4 regions of the Labrys sp. HAY1-8F genome follow, and region 2 is predicted to be linked to each of the others. Evidence: predicted binding sites of a transcription regulator. Region 2 holds the regulator's gene; each other region holds the start of a gene.

Region 1 (3,289 bases), 4.1 Mb from region 2:
GGCGCCCGTGGCTTGCCGATGAGATCCCCGATGCGGGTGAAGCCGAGACGGTGCAGGGTCTGGACGAGGTCGTTACCAAGGCGCAGGGCTGCCAGGGGCAGATCGGCAAGAGCCGGCCCGGGATCGCTGCCCTCGGCCAGGATGCAGCCATTCTGGGGATGGAAACGGGAGAGAGCCCAGGCTGCGCCGGGTGTGTCGGCCAGCGCCACGCGCGCACCGAGGCGAAGATGGCGCAGGCGCTTGACGATGTCGGCGAGAAGGGCCTGCTCGCCGCCGGCCAGATGGCTGGCGCCGGTGATGTCGAGGAACAGGCCGTCGGCGCCGTCGGCCTCGCGGTAGAGGGCCACGGAGGGCGTATAGCGCATGGCCCACAGGCCGAGCCGGTGCAGGGCCCTGGCATCGGCCTCCGGCATGGCCGGCCGCGTCTGCAGGCCCGGCACCTTGGCTCTCGCATCGGCGACCAGCCCGCCCGCCGCCAGGCCTTCGGTCTCGGCCGGCTTGCTGGCGGCTGAAATGCGCGGGCCGCCGGCGGCATCGACCGTCAGGACGAAGGGGTAATGGCCGTCTATCGTATCAGGCGACCTTGGCGTGTTGCTCTGGGCGACGAGAAAGCGCTGGATCGGCCAGCGTGGCAGATAGATCGAGACGATGCGAGGCATGGTCATACTCCATGAGCCAGGATCCGCTTTGCCCGTTGCGGCTGCGTTCGAGCCGAACGTGCCAGCGCCAGGCGGTGAGAAGGCCGAAACGATCGCGCGGACCGGCGGCCGCGCCGACGCGCCAGCGGGTGATCGCAGCCAGGGAAGGCGTGGCCAAAGGCGGGCGCAGAAGGAAGAGGGGACAGGGGGCGGAGGCTGCTGCGAGCTGGAGGCGGCGGCTGGTGGTAGCGTCCATGCCGCCACCCGTCACGGCGGCCACCGCAGCGGCGGCGCCGGAGCGCAGGATCTCCTCCAGGGCCCAGGCGGCCTCGGTCTCGTCGCCGGCCGTCGTCACGATGAGCCCGGCAGGATCGAGGCCGAGGGCGTTGAGGCCATGGCCATGGAGCCGCCCGAGGCCGGCCATGCCGCGCGGTGAGGTCACCAGCCAGACCGTCCCCTTGGCCTGTCGCAGGCACAGGCGGGAGGCGAGGAAACCCAGCGCGCTGCCATTGTCGAAAATGGTTTGCGGCGCAATTTCATGCAGGCCGTCCAAGGCAAGGCCGCCGCCGGGCAGGCGCGCGTCGATCTCCCCGATGCCGAAAGGCAGCACGCCGGCATCGGCATGCACATGATCGAGCCGGGGCAGCAGAGCACGCAATTCCGCCAGCTTCTCGGTTCGTTGGCCGGTGAGGACAGGAGGGGCAACGCGTATCGTCATGGCTATGATCCGTTTCGTTCAAATTAGAACAAAACAAGAACATTTCAAGCGGAGTCTTCGATCACGCTCCATCCGGCTGGAAAAGAGCCCGGCATGGTAAAGGGACTCTTCCATCACGAGATGGTAGAGTCCCCCGATTTCAAAGGCCGTGCGAAGCGCGCCTCAATGCGACGGCAAAGAGCGGGCTTGGCCTTCCTTGTCGTGCACGGCGAAGCGCTCCACCAGGGTCGCGCTGGCCTCGTTGAGGCCGACGACCTCGACCTCGCGCCCCTGGCGGCGCGCTTTGAGGACGATGCGGTCGAGCGCGCCGACCGCCGAGATGTCCCAGAAATGCGCCGCGCCGACGTCGATGACGATGCGCTCGATGGGCTCCTGCACGTCGACGGCATCGCTGAAGGTACCCGCCGATGCGAAGAAGATCTGCCCTTCGACCCGATAGATGCGCTCCTTGCCGTCGGCCGAGAGGCTCGAACGCACGCGGCTGAGGCGCGAGACCTTGCCGGCGAAGAACACGCCCGACAGGAGCACGCCCACCAGCACGCCCTTGGCGAGGTCGGCCGTCGCCACCACGGTGCCGACGGTTGCCAGCATCACCACCGAGGAGGGCACGGGGTTGCTGCGCAATTGCAGGAGCGAACGCCAGGAGAAGGTATTGATCGAGACCATGATCATCACCGCCGTCAGGGCGGCGACCGGCACGATGGCGAGCAGGTCCTGCAGCGCCACCAGCAGGATCAAGAGGAAGCTGCCGGCTACCAGCGAGGACAGGCGGCCACGGGCGCCGGAGGAGACGTTGATCACCGACTGGCCGATCATGGCGCAGCCGCCCATGCCGCCGAACAGGGCCGAGGCCATGTTGGCGATGCCCTGGCCGGCGCATTCGCGGTTCTTGTTGCTCGGCGTATCCGTCATGTCGTCGACGATCTGCGCGGTGAGCAGGGATTCGAGCAGGCCCACCGCCGCCAGGGTAAGCGCCACCGGTGTCAGGATCCGCAGCGTCTCCAGCGTCAGCGGCACCTCAGGCAGGCCGAAGCTCGGCAAAGTGGAGGGAAGCTCGCCCAGATGGGCCACCGTGCGCACGTCCAGTCCGAAACCCCAGGCGATGGTGGTGAGCACGGCGATCGCGACCAAGGGCGCGGGAATGGCCCTGGTGACATAGGGAAACAGATAGATGATGGCGAGGCCGAGGGCGATCAGGCCGTAGGTCGCCACCGGCACATGTACGAGCTCGGGCAACTGAGCCAGGAAGATCAGGATCGCCAGGGCGTTGACGAAGCCCGTCATCACCGACTGGGAGACGAAGCGCATCAGCCGGCCGAGCTTGAGAAAGCCGGCGATGATCTGGAAGACTCCCATCAGGATGGTGGCCGCGAACAGATATTGCACGCCGTGGTCGCGCACCAGGCCCGTCATCAGCACGGCCGTGGAGGCCGTTGCCGCCGAGATCATGGCGGGGCGTCCGCCGGTGAAGGCGATCACACAGGCGATCACCACGGAGGCATAAAGGCCGACCTTGGGGTCGACGCCCGCGATCACCGAAAAGCCGATGGCTTCGGGGATCAGGGCGAGGGCGACGACGATGCCGGAAAGCACGTCGCCGCGTGGATTGGAAAACCACTCCCGGGAATAGGCAGACAATTTGTTCATGAGAAAATTCGCAAGGGACATGCGGCCATACCCGGTGAAACGGGTTGGATGATGCTGTCGCGCCATTTGCGTTATCCGGCGGATCGGCGGCCGGAAGAGCCACCCGGAATTTCACCGGGTCCTTCTGAATAAGGCTCTTCTATCGGCAAGGCACGGGCTGAGGCAAGGCGAAAGGCATCACCGACCGCAATTTTGTTGCGGCCGGCAGCAAACCTAGGGCGGCCGCGCTCTCAGCGCTCCTCCTTGCGGAAGGGTTTCAGCAGGGCGGTCGGTGCCATGGCATTGC
Region 2 (3,289 bases):
GGCGGCTTGGCTCAATGCATATCCTCGGCCTGCCCGGCAATCCGGTATCCTCGGTGGTCTGCGGCGTCCTCTTCCTGGTACCCTTGTTGCGTACGTTGCTGGGGCGGGCCGATGCGGGTCTGTCCCGCCGCAAGGCCGTCTTCGCCAGCGCTTGGCCAGCCAACGACGTTCGTGAAGACTATATCCGTGCCCGCTTCGTGCTTGACGACACGTCAGACATCCTCAAGGTGAAACCGCTGGCGCTGCAGGATTCGTCGCTGGTGAGTGTGATGCAGCATGCCGACTGTCTGGTTGTCCGGCCGCCCTTTGCGCCGGAAGCAAAACCAGGCGATATCTGCGAGATCATCGATCTTCGTGCGGCCGGCTATTGACGCTACCCTTAACCTGAACTTCACAGTTGCAGAACACAGTAGGAACATGTAGCACTGTTCTTGTTTTGTTTACACCTTCACCGTGATTCGCGGCCGCCACGACGGGAAAGCCATGCTGACCAAGAAACAACACGAATTGCTTCGGTTCATTCATGAGCGCCTGAAGGAACAGGGCGTGCCCCCCTCCTTCGATGAAATGAAGGAGGCGCTGGACCTGCGCTCCAAGTCCGGCATCCACCGCCTGATCATGGCTCTGGAGGAGCGCGGCTTCATCCGGCGCCTGCCAAACCGGGCACGCGCGCTCGAAGTGGTACGCCTGCCCGAATCCGCCGTGCCAGGCGGCCTGTCGCTGGCCTCTTCGCAGCGGGGCTTCCGCCCCAACGTGATCGAGGGCAATCTCGGCAAGGTCCGCCCCGTCAGGCCGGAAATGGACGAGGATGTCGGCCGGCCGGTTCTGGTCCCGGTGATGGGACGCATCGCCGCCGGTACGCCGGTCTCCGCCATCCAGACCAAGAGCCATACCATCAGCGTTACGCCGGAAATGCTGTCCTCAGGTGATCATTTCGCCCTGGAAGTGCGCGGTGATTCAATGATCGAAGCTGGTATCTTCGACAATGACACCGTGCTGATCCGCCGCCAGGACCATGCCGATACCGGCGATATCGTGGTAGCCCTGATCGACGATGAGGAAGCCACGCTGAAGCGCTTGCGCAAGCGCGGCGCCTCCATTGCGCTGGAGGCGGCCAATCCGGCTTACGAAACCCGTATTTTCGGCCCGGACAGGGTACAGATCCAGGGTAAATTGGTGGGCCTGTTCCGCCGATATTGAGAGCATGCGAATTTGGTTCGCTTGCAATGACTGGCCTTCATACAGTCAGCGGCCACGCTCTGGAACGCCGTGACGTCGAGCGGTTGCTCAAGGAGCGCGCGCCGTATTGCCTTGTCGATTGTGAACTGGAGGAATGCGATCTTTCGCGTCTCGACCTGTCCCACTGGTCGTTCGAGCGTTGCATTCTCAAAAATGCCAAGCTGGTCGGCGCCAAGCTCGCGAATACGCTATGGCGCAATTGCAAGGCGGGCGGTGCCGATTTCCGTGGCACCGACCTCGAAGATGCTGCATTCCGCACGGGTGACTACAGCAATGCCAGCTTTCGACGCGCCAAAGCAGCCTCGGCGGTTTTTACCGGCTGCAAGCTGACAGGCGCGGATCTCTCGGAAATCGCCGCATTCGGGCTCGTTTTCGAGGAGGTCTTGCTTATGTCGGCGAAACTGCCGGCCTTTTCCTTTCGCAAGTCCACGCTACGCCGCCTCGACTTCACCCAGGCCGATCTGCGCCAATGCGATTTCCGCGATGTCATCTTCGAAGAGTGCAGCCTGCGCGATGCCAATCTGGTCGATGCCCGTTTTGAAGGAGCGGATCTACGCAGTGCCGATCTCGGCGGCTTGAAGCTTGGTGACGCCCGTTATTTCAAGGGCGCCACGATCTCGAAAAACCAGGCCGGCCAATTGCTAGCCGAGCTAGGCTTGCGGATCGCCTGAAGAAGGTCTGGAGTTCGCAGGCAAATCCGCTTGATGGTCGGGTAGCCTCCGGGTGTCTTCGAACTACCATCTGTCCGAAGACCCGGCCTGGCTGACAGCGCCGATCAGTCGACCGCGATCATGACGTCGGAGGCCTTGATCACGGCATAGGCGTTCTGGCCGGGCTTGAGCTGGAGATCATCGACGGCCTCATTGGTGATCGAAGCGGTAATGATGGTACCGTTGATCTCGAGCTGGATATGGGAGGTGGTCTGCCCCTTCGTCACGCTCTTGATCGTGCCCTTGATCTGGTTGCGGGCGCTGATTTTCATGGTCCGTCCTTTCTTGTGAGAATCTCGCGTCAGTTATCGGTTTCGGCGGTGACGCGGTCCATAGGCCTATCCGTCGCTGGGACTTGTACTGCCGCCTGGGGCAGAGGCTTCGGCGGCACAATCACCCGGCTCGGTACCCATGGACGGGACGCTTGGGGATGGCGGGCCATGACGAGACGCCAGCGCGGACTGATATCGCCGCTCGCCGACGGCTCTACATAAAGTGCTATCGAGCCGACCGCGCGAATCAACTCCCGGTCCATTACAACTCCAGCGGCGGCACAGCGAGCACCGATCGGAACCGGTCCGGCCAGGACGCTGACGCGTCCACAGTCCTCTTCGGCGGCGTTGCTGGTCTTGTCGAGCATGAAGATCCCGCCTCCTTCAATGGGCGCGGAACACCCTTCTCTGTCACATAGGCGCTGTGCGGCAAGGGTTGGATCCTCCGGCTTGCGCCGATCGCCCATGGCCAGCAGCCATTGCTGAACCGTAAAAGCATCGGATCGCTGCGCCAGCACGGTCAGTTGATCGCCCTTGCGAACGAGGGCCGCGTAGCCGTTTGCGCCGAACAGAGCTACCGGCAGCGACGCTGTCGCGGCCAGGGCAATGCCCCCGCCCAAAGGCAATAGGGCCAGCAGAGCAAGACGCGTGCGCAGAACGGTCAGCAGGACCAGCGTCAGAGCGAACAATCCGAGCGCCGCGGCGGAGAACTGCGGCAGCACGAGATCGGAGCCAGGCCAGGTCGCAACCGAACGAGCCACCTGCATGAACAAGCCGACAGCCCAGCCCATCGCCTGCCAGAATGGAGCGCCATAGCCAAACGGCTCGGCGACCACGGCCAGCATGGCGAGCGGCATGATCAGGAAGGAGACGATCGGCGTCGCGACAAGGTTCGAGGCCAGCGACTGCAGCGTGATACGATGGAAATGAAAGGCTGAGAATGGCGCCGTGGCGAGCGAGGCGACGATCGTGGTCAGCATCATGGCAAGTACCAAGGTCACAGCGCCACCGATGGCCCTTTCCCACGCCATTGCAGATTTCTCTCGCTTCCGCCGGCTCCATTGCTCA
Region 3 (3,289 bases), 5.0 Mb from region 2:
CCGCATCCAAGCAGGCGGTCGAGGGGTTCTCCGGCTCGCTCGCTCATGAGCTTGGTTACTTCGGAGTGCAGGTGAAGCTCGTCGAGCCGGGTTATGCGCCAACCACCCGGTTCGGCGCCAATGCCATCGTGCCGGTCGAGGAGCTGCTCCCGGGAGACTATGCCGAGTTTGCGCGGCCGATTCTTGACGCCTTCGTGAGGCCGGCAATGACCACGCGAGAAAGCGATGTCGCCCAGGCTGTGTGGGCTGCCGTCCATGACGCTTCCGGCCAGCTCCGCTTCCCCGCGGGGCCCGATGCCGTAGCTCTGGCACAAGCACGCTGACATGGCTCCGTCCCGGGCTCACCGGCCGGGACGGGCAATCGCCTTCCTCGTCGATATCACCTGCTCCGACGCGTTGAGCCCTTAAGGAGGCCAGCCCGCTTTCCGCGACGCTCGCATGTTGGTTTCTCAGACATCTAAAACATTAGTATTGACTAATTAATTAGTAGTTGCTAATTGATTCTCATGACTGAGACAGTTGCCATCGATGCCGTCATGCGCGCCCTTGCAGACCCCACCAGGCGGGCCGTGTTCGAGCGCATCGCCGGATCCGGCGAGATCACGGTAGCCGAGCTGACGCAGGGCAGCGGCGTGACCCAGGGTGCGATTTCCCAGCACCTCAAGGCGCTGAAACTGGCCGGCCTCGTCGCCGAACGGCCGGAAGGGCGCAAAGTCTACTATCGCGCGGAACCCGGCGGCCTCGAACCGCTGGCTGATTGGATGAGCCATTACAGCCTGTTCTGGCGCCAGCGCTTCGCCAATCTCAGAACTCTCTTGAAGGAGATCGATCCATGAATGATCTGGCCTTGAAGCCGCACACGCAGGAGATCGTCGTCGACGAGGTCTTCCCGCATGCACCCGAAACCATCTGGAAAGCGTTGACCTCGGGCGATCTGATCGCGCGCTGGATGATGGCGCCGGCCGATTTCGCAGCGATTGAAGGGCAGCGTTTCACCTTCACCACCGCGCCGGCCGGCGAATGGGACGGCGTCATCCACTGTCAGGTGCTCGACGTGCAACCGAATGAGCGGCTCGCCTATGCCTGGAGGGGCGGGCATGACAGCAATCCCGGCTATGGCTCCCGCCTCGACACGGTGGTGACCTGGACGCTGAGCGAGGCAGAAGGCGGTACGCGGGTGCGCCTCGTCCATGCCGGCTTCGTCACGCCGAAAAACGATACGGCCTACAAGAATATGAGCGATGGCTGGAAGAAGGTGCTGCGCAATCTCGGCACCGTCGTGGCCGGCAGCAAGGATTGAGGCGAGGAGGACGAGATGAGCAAGGCCTATACCGGCGGATGCGCCTGCGGGGCTGTCCGCTACGAGATCACGGCCGAACCGGTGTTCAGCAATGATTGCCAGTGCCGCGACTGCCAGCGCGAGAGCGGCACGGGCCATCAGTCCCACCTGACCTTCCCGCGGGAAGGCGTGACGCTTACCGGGGCGGGGCGGCCCTGGGACATGGTGGCCGACAGCGGCGACAGGAAGACCCGCTATTTCTGCCCTATCTGCGGATCGCCGGTCTATCTGACCTTCTCGGCCATGCCGCAATTTTTCGCGGTGCGTGCCGCGAGCCTCGATGAACCGAGCCGATACAAACCGCAGGTGGTGACCTATACCGGCGTCGGTTATGCGTGGGACTATCTCGATCCGGCTCTGCCGAAATTTGAGGGGATGCCGCCCAGGTGAGGAAGCTGGTCGATCGCTGCGCTGCGGTGATCGGCCACTATCCCGACGACGAGAACAATACCGAGTGAACGGGACGTCATTGACTGATGTTCTCTTTTTGTTCTAGGCTTGCGGTACCAAGTGAGAACGCGAGGTCACCATGCAATTGGCGTTCGACTTCTATGGCCAACTCCCCCGCGGGCCGGAACGTGGCGAGAGAATATTCTTTGCCGTGTTTCCCGATGCGGAAGATGCCGGTGCGATCGAACGATTCAGGCGCAGCTTTCTCGAAGCGACCCCTGTTCGCGGTAACATGTTGCGGACGGACCGTTTCCATGTCTCGCTTCACCATGTCGGCGACTTCAAGCGCCTGAGATCACCACGTATCTATGCAGCGGAACTGGCGGGCGATCTCGTCGGTCTACCTGCCTTCGATATCACGCTTTATGCAATCAAGAGTTTTGGTGCGATCCCGAAGCCGGGCAGGGCAATCCGTTATCCGCTCGTCCTGCTTGGCAGGGGGGCGGGACTATCGAAACTCCATGAAACACTGGGCGCGGCCATGACGAAGTTTGGCATGCGCGCCTTTCCCGATTTTACGCCTCATCTCACCCTGTCCTATGGTGAACGACCAATCGTGGAGCAACAGATCGAGCCGATCCATCTTCGGATCACGAGTTTTTGCCTGATCCACAGCAGGTTGTCGAAGACGGAATATCGGATCATCAAGCGCTGGCCCCTGATCGAATCCAGGCCGCTCCTGCATTGATTCATCTCGAGGAACCCTGATGCCGCCCGTCACCGTCGATCCCGCCAAGGTCCGTGAATTCGTCGATGACGCGAGCTTCTATGCCTGGCTCCGCGACCACCACGACAGCCAAAGCGAAGTTTGGATCAAGATCCACAAGGTGGGCTCGGGTCTCGCCTCGATCACCCCCAAGCAGGCGATCGACGTCGTGCTCTGCTGGGGTTGGATCGACGCGGTGCGCAAGGGGCTCGATGAGCGCAGCTTCCTGCAGCGCTACACGCCGCGCGGGCGCAAGAGCATCTGGAGCCGGATCAATGTCGACAATGTCGCCCGGCTGATCGCCGAAGGTCGCATGACCGTACACGGGCTGAAACAGGTCGAGGCCGCCAAGGCGGATGGCCGCTGGGACCGGGCCTATAAGAGCGGCAAGGATCTCAAAATTCCCCAGGATCTCCAGGCTGCGATCGAGGCCGAGCCGGAAGCGCTGAAGATGCTGGGTGCGCTCAGCGCACAAAACCGTTTCGCACTGGCCTTTCGCATGCACAATGTGAAGACCGAGGCAGGGCGGAGGAAGAAGATCGAGGCCTTCGTCGCCATGCTCAAGCGCGGCGAGACGATCTATCCGCAATCGAGGAAATGAGGCAGCAGCCTCCTCGTACACTGCGCCGGCTCAGAAGAACTCGTCGAGCAGCAGATAGAAGGCCATGCGGTCCGGATCCGGCGTGATGCCGTAGCGGGCGAAGAAGCGCTCGACCAGAACCTCGCCAAAATGATCGCGAATGCTGCGCGTCGCCAGCGCCAGGTCCTGGTGGCGGTCGGCAAGGCCGGCCCGG
Region 4 (3,289 bases), 4.6 Mb from region 2:
CACAGCCGATGCGCCTCATCGTCCTCGGAGTAGACGGTCACCAAGAGCTTGGAAGCCGGCAGGCCGAAATCCTTGGTGATCAGGTTCCAGGCGAGCTCGATCGCGCGATCCTTGAAATAATCGCCGAAAGAAAAGTTGCCGAGCATCTCGAAGAAGGTGTGATGCCGCGCCGTGTAGCCGACATTGTCGAGATCATTGTGCTTGCCGCCGGCGCGCACGCATTTCTGCGAGGTCGCGGCGCGCGAATAGGGGCGCTTCTCGATGCCGGTGAAGACGTTCTTGAACTGCACCATGCCGGCATTGGTGAACATCAAGGTCGGATCGTTGCGTGGCACCAGCGGCGAAGACGCCACGGCTTCATGGCCGTTCCGCACGAAATAGTCGAGGAAGGTGGATCGGATCTCGTTGACGCCGCTCATGTCCAATTTGCCTATTTGGCCTAAATGCCTGTTTTGGCTGGTCCCTTCCTTTCGGCATGGCCAGCAACATGGTGGTGGGGCGTTGTAGCGGGGCTGTTTCGGCCTGTCGAGGCGCGCATACATGAAAAACCCGACTGCCGGGAGCGACAGGCGGGTTATTCGGTGTGAATTGGCTCTGCTTAGGCCAGACGTGAGAAGCCGGTCGAGGCCGACCTCATTCGCCCTCGGCTTCGGACGGGTCAATATTGTCGAGGATACGCTCGGCAATCAGGCCGGCATTCTGGCGAATCTGGCCCTCGATCTTATCCGCCACATCCGGATTGTCCTTGAGGAACTGCTTGGCGTTCTCACGGCCCTGGCCGAGGCGCTGGCTCTCATAGCTGAACCAGGCGCCGGATTTTTCGACCACGCCGGCCTTGACGCCGAGGTCGACCAATTCGCCCACCTTCGAGATGCCTTCGCCATACATGATGTCGAATTCGATCTGCTTGAAGGGCGGCGCCACCTTGTTCTTGACGACCTTCACGCGGGTCTGGTTGCCGACCACCTCTTCCCTGTCCTTGATCGCGCCGATTCGGCGAATGTCGAGGCGGACCGAGGCATAGAATTTCAGGGCGTTGCCGCCCGTGGTGGTTTCCGGGCTGCCATACATCACGCCGATCTTCATGCGGATCTGGTTGATGAAGATGACCATCGAGTTGGAACGCCCGATCGAGGCCGTCAGCTTGCGCAGCGCCTGGCTCATCAGGCGGGCCTGCAGGCCGGGCTGCACATCGCCCATTTCGCCTTCGATTTCGGCCTTGGGCGTCAGCGCCGCCACGGAATCGATGACGATGACGTCGATCGCCCCCGAGCGCACCAGCGTGTCGCAGATTTCAAGGGCCTGTTCGCCGGTATCGGGCTGCGAGATCAGCAATTCGTCGAGATTGACGCCCAGCTTGCGGGCATAGACCGGATCGAGCGCGTGTTCGGCGTCGATGAAGGCACAAACGCCGCCTCTCCTCTGGGCCTCGGCGACGCTGTGCAGCGCCAGCGTGGTCTTGCCCGAGGATTCCGGCCCGTAGATCTCGATGACACGCCCCTTGGGCAGGCCGCCGACACCGAGCGCAATATCGAGACCAAGGGAGCCGGTGGAGATCGCCTCCACCTCCATCGTCTTGGAACCCTTGCCGAGCCGCATGATCGAGCCCTTGCCGAAAGCGCGTTCGATCTGTGATAGGGCGGCGTCGAGCGCCTTCGTCTTGTCCATGGAGCTTCCTTCGACCAAGCGCAGCTGCGTCTGACTCATATGCCCGTTTCCCTATCAAGCACGAACGGATTCGTCATCCGAACCAATCGTTTTCAACACTGGGCTTGCATCTTGTCGCAATTCAAAGCCCCGTGGCGGTATGTACCCATTTTGTTCTCATTCATGCAAGTTCTATTTTTGTTCTCATCGTTCTTATTTAACAGAAGCTGACTGCCGACCTTCGATAAATCATCATACCATTGCACCATCGGGCTTGCGCCCGAAGCCCCTCCCCGTCCACACTCACCGTCGGCAGGATGCGCCGGCAACCCGCGTCGGAAATGCGGGACAGGAAACGGGACGATTGCAATGACGAATGCGCAGGAAAGCGTCGGCTTCATCGGGGTCGGCTATATGGGCCATGGCATGGCCAAGAACATCGTGGAGAAGGGCTACGCGCTGACGGTGATGGGCCACCGCAACCGGGCGCCAGTGGAGGATCTCGTGGCCCGCGGCGCCAAGGAGGCCAAGACCCCGCGCGAGGTGGGCGCCGCTTCCAGCGTCGTCTTCCTCTGCGTCACCGGTTCGCGACAGGTGGAAGCGCTTGTACACGGTCCCGATGGGCTGAAGGCCGGCCTGAAGCCGGGATCCGTCGTCGTCGACTGCTCGACCTCCGATCCCAATTCCACCCTCGCCCTCGCGGCCGAACTCGCCGAAGCCGGCATCGATTACGCCGATGCGCCGCTCGGCCGCACGCCGAAGGAAGCCTGGGAAGGCACGCTCGATACCATGGTCGGCGCAAGCGACGCCCTGTTCGAGCGCCTCAAGCCGGTGATATCAACCTGGGCCGGACGCATCGTGCATATCGGTGGCACGGGCGACGGTCACCGCATGAAGCTGCTCAACAATTTCCTGTCGTTGGGCTATGCCGCCCTCTATGCCGAGGCCCTCGCTTTGTCGCAGAAGGTCGGCATCACACCCAAACGCTTCGACAGCGTCATCCGCGGCGGCCGCATGGATTGCGGTTTCTACCAGACCTTCTCGCGCTGGGTCCTGGAGGGCGACAAGGATGCCCACAAATTCACCATCGCCAACGCCTACAAGGATCTAAGCTATCTGGAGGCGATGGCCAGTGCGGCAGGATTGGTCAATCCGATCGGCAATGCCGTGAAGAACTCGTTCGGCGTGGCGATGGCCGCCGGCGGTGCGGAGCGCTACGTGCCGATGCTCACCGACTATATCGGCAGCCTGAACGGCACCGATCTCATCCCGGCCAATCAGAACTGACCGGCGCCGAAGACAGGAACGCCGCGCCCAGGAGAGCGCGGCGTCCATGCTTTTTCCTCTATAGGCCGGATCAGAAGGTGCGGCGCAGACGCACACCTGCACCGACAGCGTCGACCGTCTTGGTGTTCGCGCCCTCCGCGTCCTTGTTCTGGTACCAGACTTCAGCGCCGGCAATGAAGCCCTTGACGATAGTGTAGTTCACCTGGCCGCCGATGACGTAATATTTGAAATTGTCGCTGACGTTGGTCGCCACGCGCGGCGCATCGAAGTCCAGGTAACCACCAAACAGCACGGCCTGCAGTTGCTTGGTAACGTTCAGGCCAGCCTCGGCCTGCACGGCAAAGCCCTTGGCGCT

Evidence for each region. Region 2 encodes LexA, which represses DNA repair genes until DNA is damaged. Its sites were predicted from a motif close to TGTTCNNNNTGTGTTCNG; they were not measured.
Region 1: the regulator LexA is predicted to act here: its motif matches at 1,381-1,398, upstream of ACR9ZN_RS15265 (ImuA family protein).
Region 3: the regulator LexA is predicted to act here: its motif matches at 1,817-1,834, upstream of ACR9ZN_RS11350 (2'-5' RNA ligase family protein).
Region 4: the regulator LexA is predicted to act here: its motif matches at 1,836-1,853, upstream of recA (recombinase RecA).

What each region holds. Positions count from the first base shown of each region.
Region 1 is NZ_JBPGWZ010000002.1:1,343,814-1,347,102, reverse strand. Features, by position in the region: gene ACR9ZN_RS15270 (Y-family DNA polymerase) at 1-659, opposite strand, end outside; gene ACR9ZN_RS15265 (ImuA family protein) at 574-1,356, opposite strand; gene ACR9ZN_RS15260 (SulP family inorganic anion transporter) at 1,519-3,003, opposite strand; sul1 at 3,073-3,128, opposite strand; gene ACR9ZN_RS15255 (ABC transporter permease) at 3,234-3,289, opposite strand, start outside.
Region 2 is NZ_JBPGWZ010000002.1:5,462,657-5,465,945, reverse strand. Features, by position in the region: gene ACR9ZN_RS34345 (molybdopterin molybdotransferase MoeA) at 1-371, shown strand, start outside; gene lexA (transcriptional repressor LexA) at 484-1,200, shown strand; gene ACR9ZN_RS34335 (pentapeptide repeat-containing protein) at 1,227-1,910, shown strand; gene ACR9ZN_RS34330 (TOBE domain-containing protein) at 2,015-2,221, opposite strand; gene ACR9ZN_RS34325 (ComEC/Rec2 family competence protein) at 2,251-3,289, opposite strand, start outside.
Region 3 is NZ_JBPGWZ010000002.1:500,766-504,054, reverse strand. Features, by position in the region: gene ACR9ZN_RS11370 (SDR family oxidoreductase) at 1-323, shown strand, start outside; gene ACR9ZN_RS11365 (ArsR/SmtB family transcription factor) at 507-836, shown strand; gene ACR9ZN_RS11360 (SRPBCC family protein) at 833-1,300, shown strand; gene ACR9ZN_RS11355 (GFA family protein) at 1,316-1,729, shown strand; gene ACR9ZN_RS11350 (2'-5' RNA ligase family protein) at 1,941-2,477, shown strand; gene ACR9ZN_RS11345 (YdeI/OmpD-associated family protein) at 2,497-3,096, shown strand; gene ACR9ZN_RS11340 (APH(3') family aminoglycoside O-phosphotransferase) at 3,127-3,289, opposite strand, start outside.
Region 4 is NZ_JBPGWZ010000002.1:903,969-907,257, forward strand. Features, by position in the region: gene alaS (alanine--tRNA ligase) at 1-419, opposite strand, end outside; gene recA (recombinase RecA) at 634-1,707, opposite strand; gene ACR9ZN_RS13255 (NAD(P)-dependent oxidoreductase) at 2,017-2,934, shown strand; gene ACR9ZN_RS13260 (porin) at 3,005-3,289, opposite strand, start outside.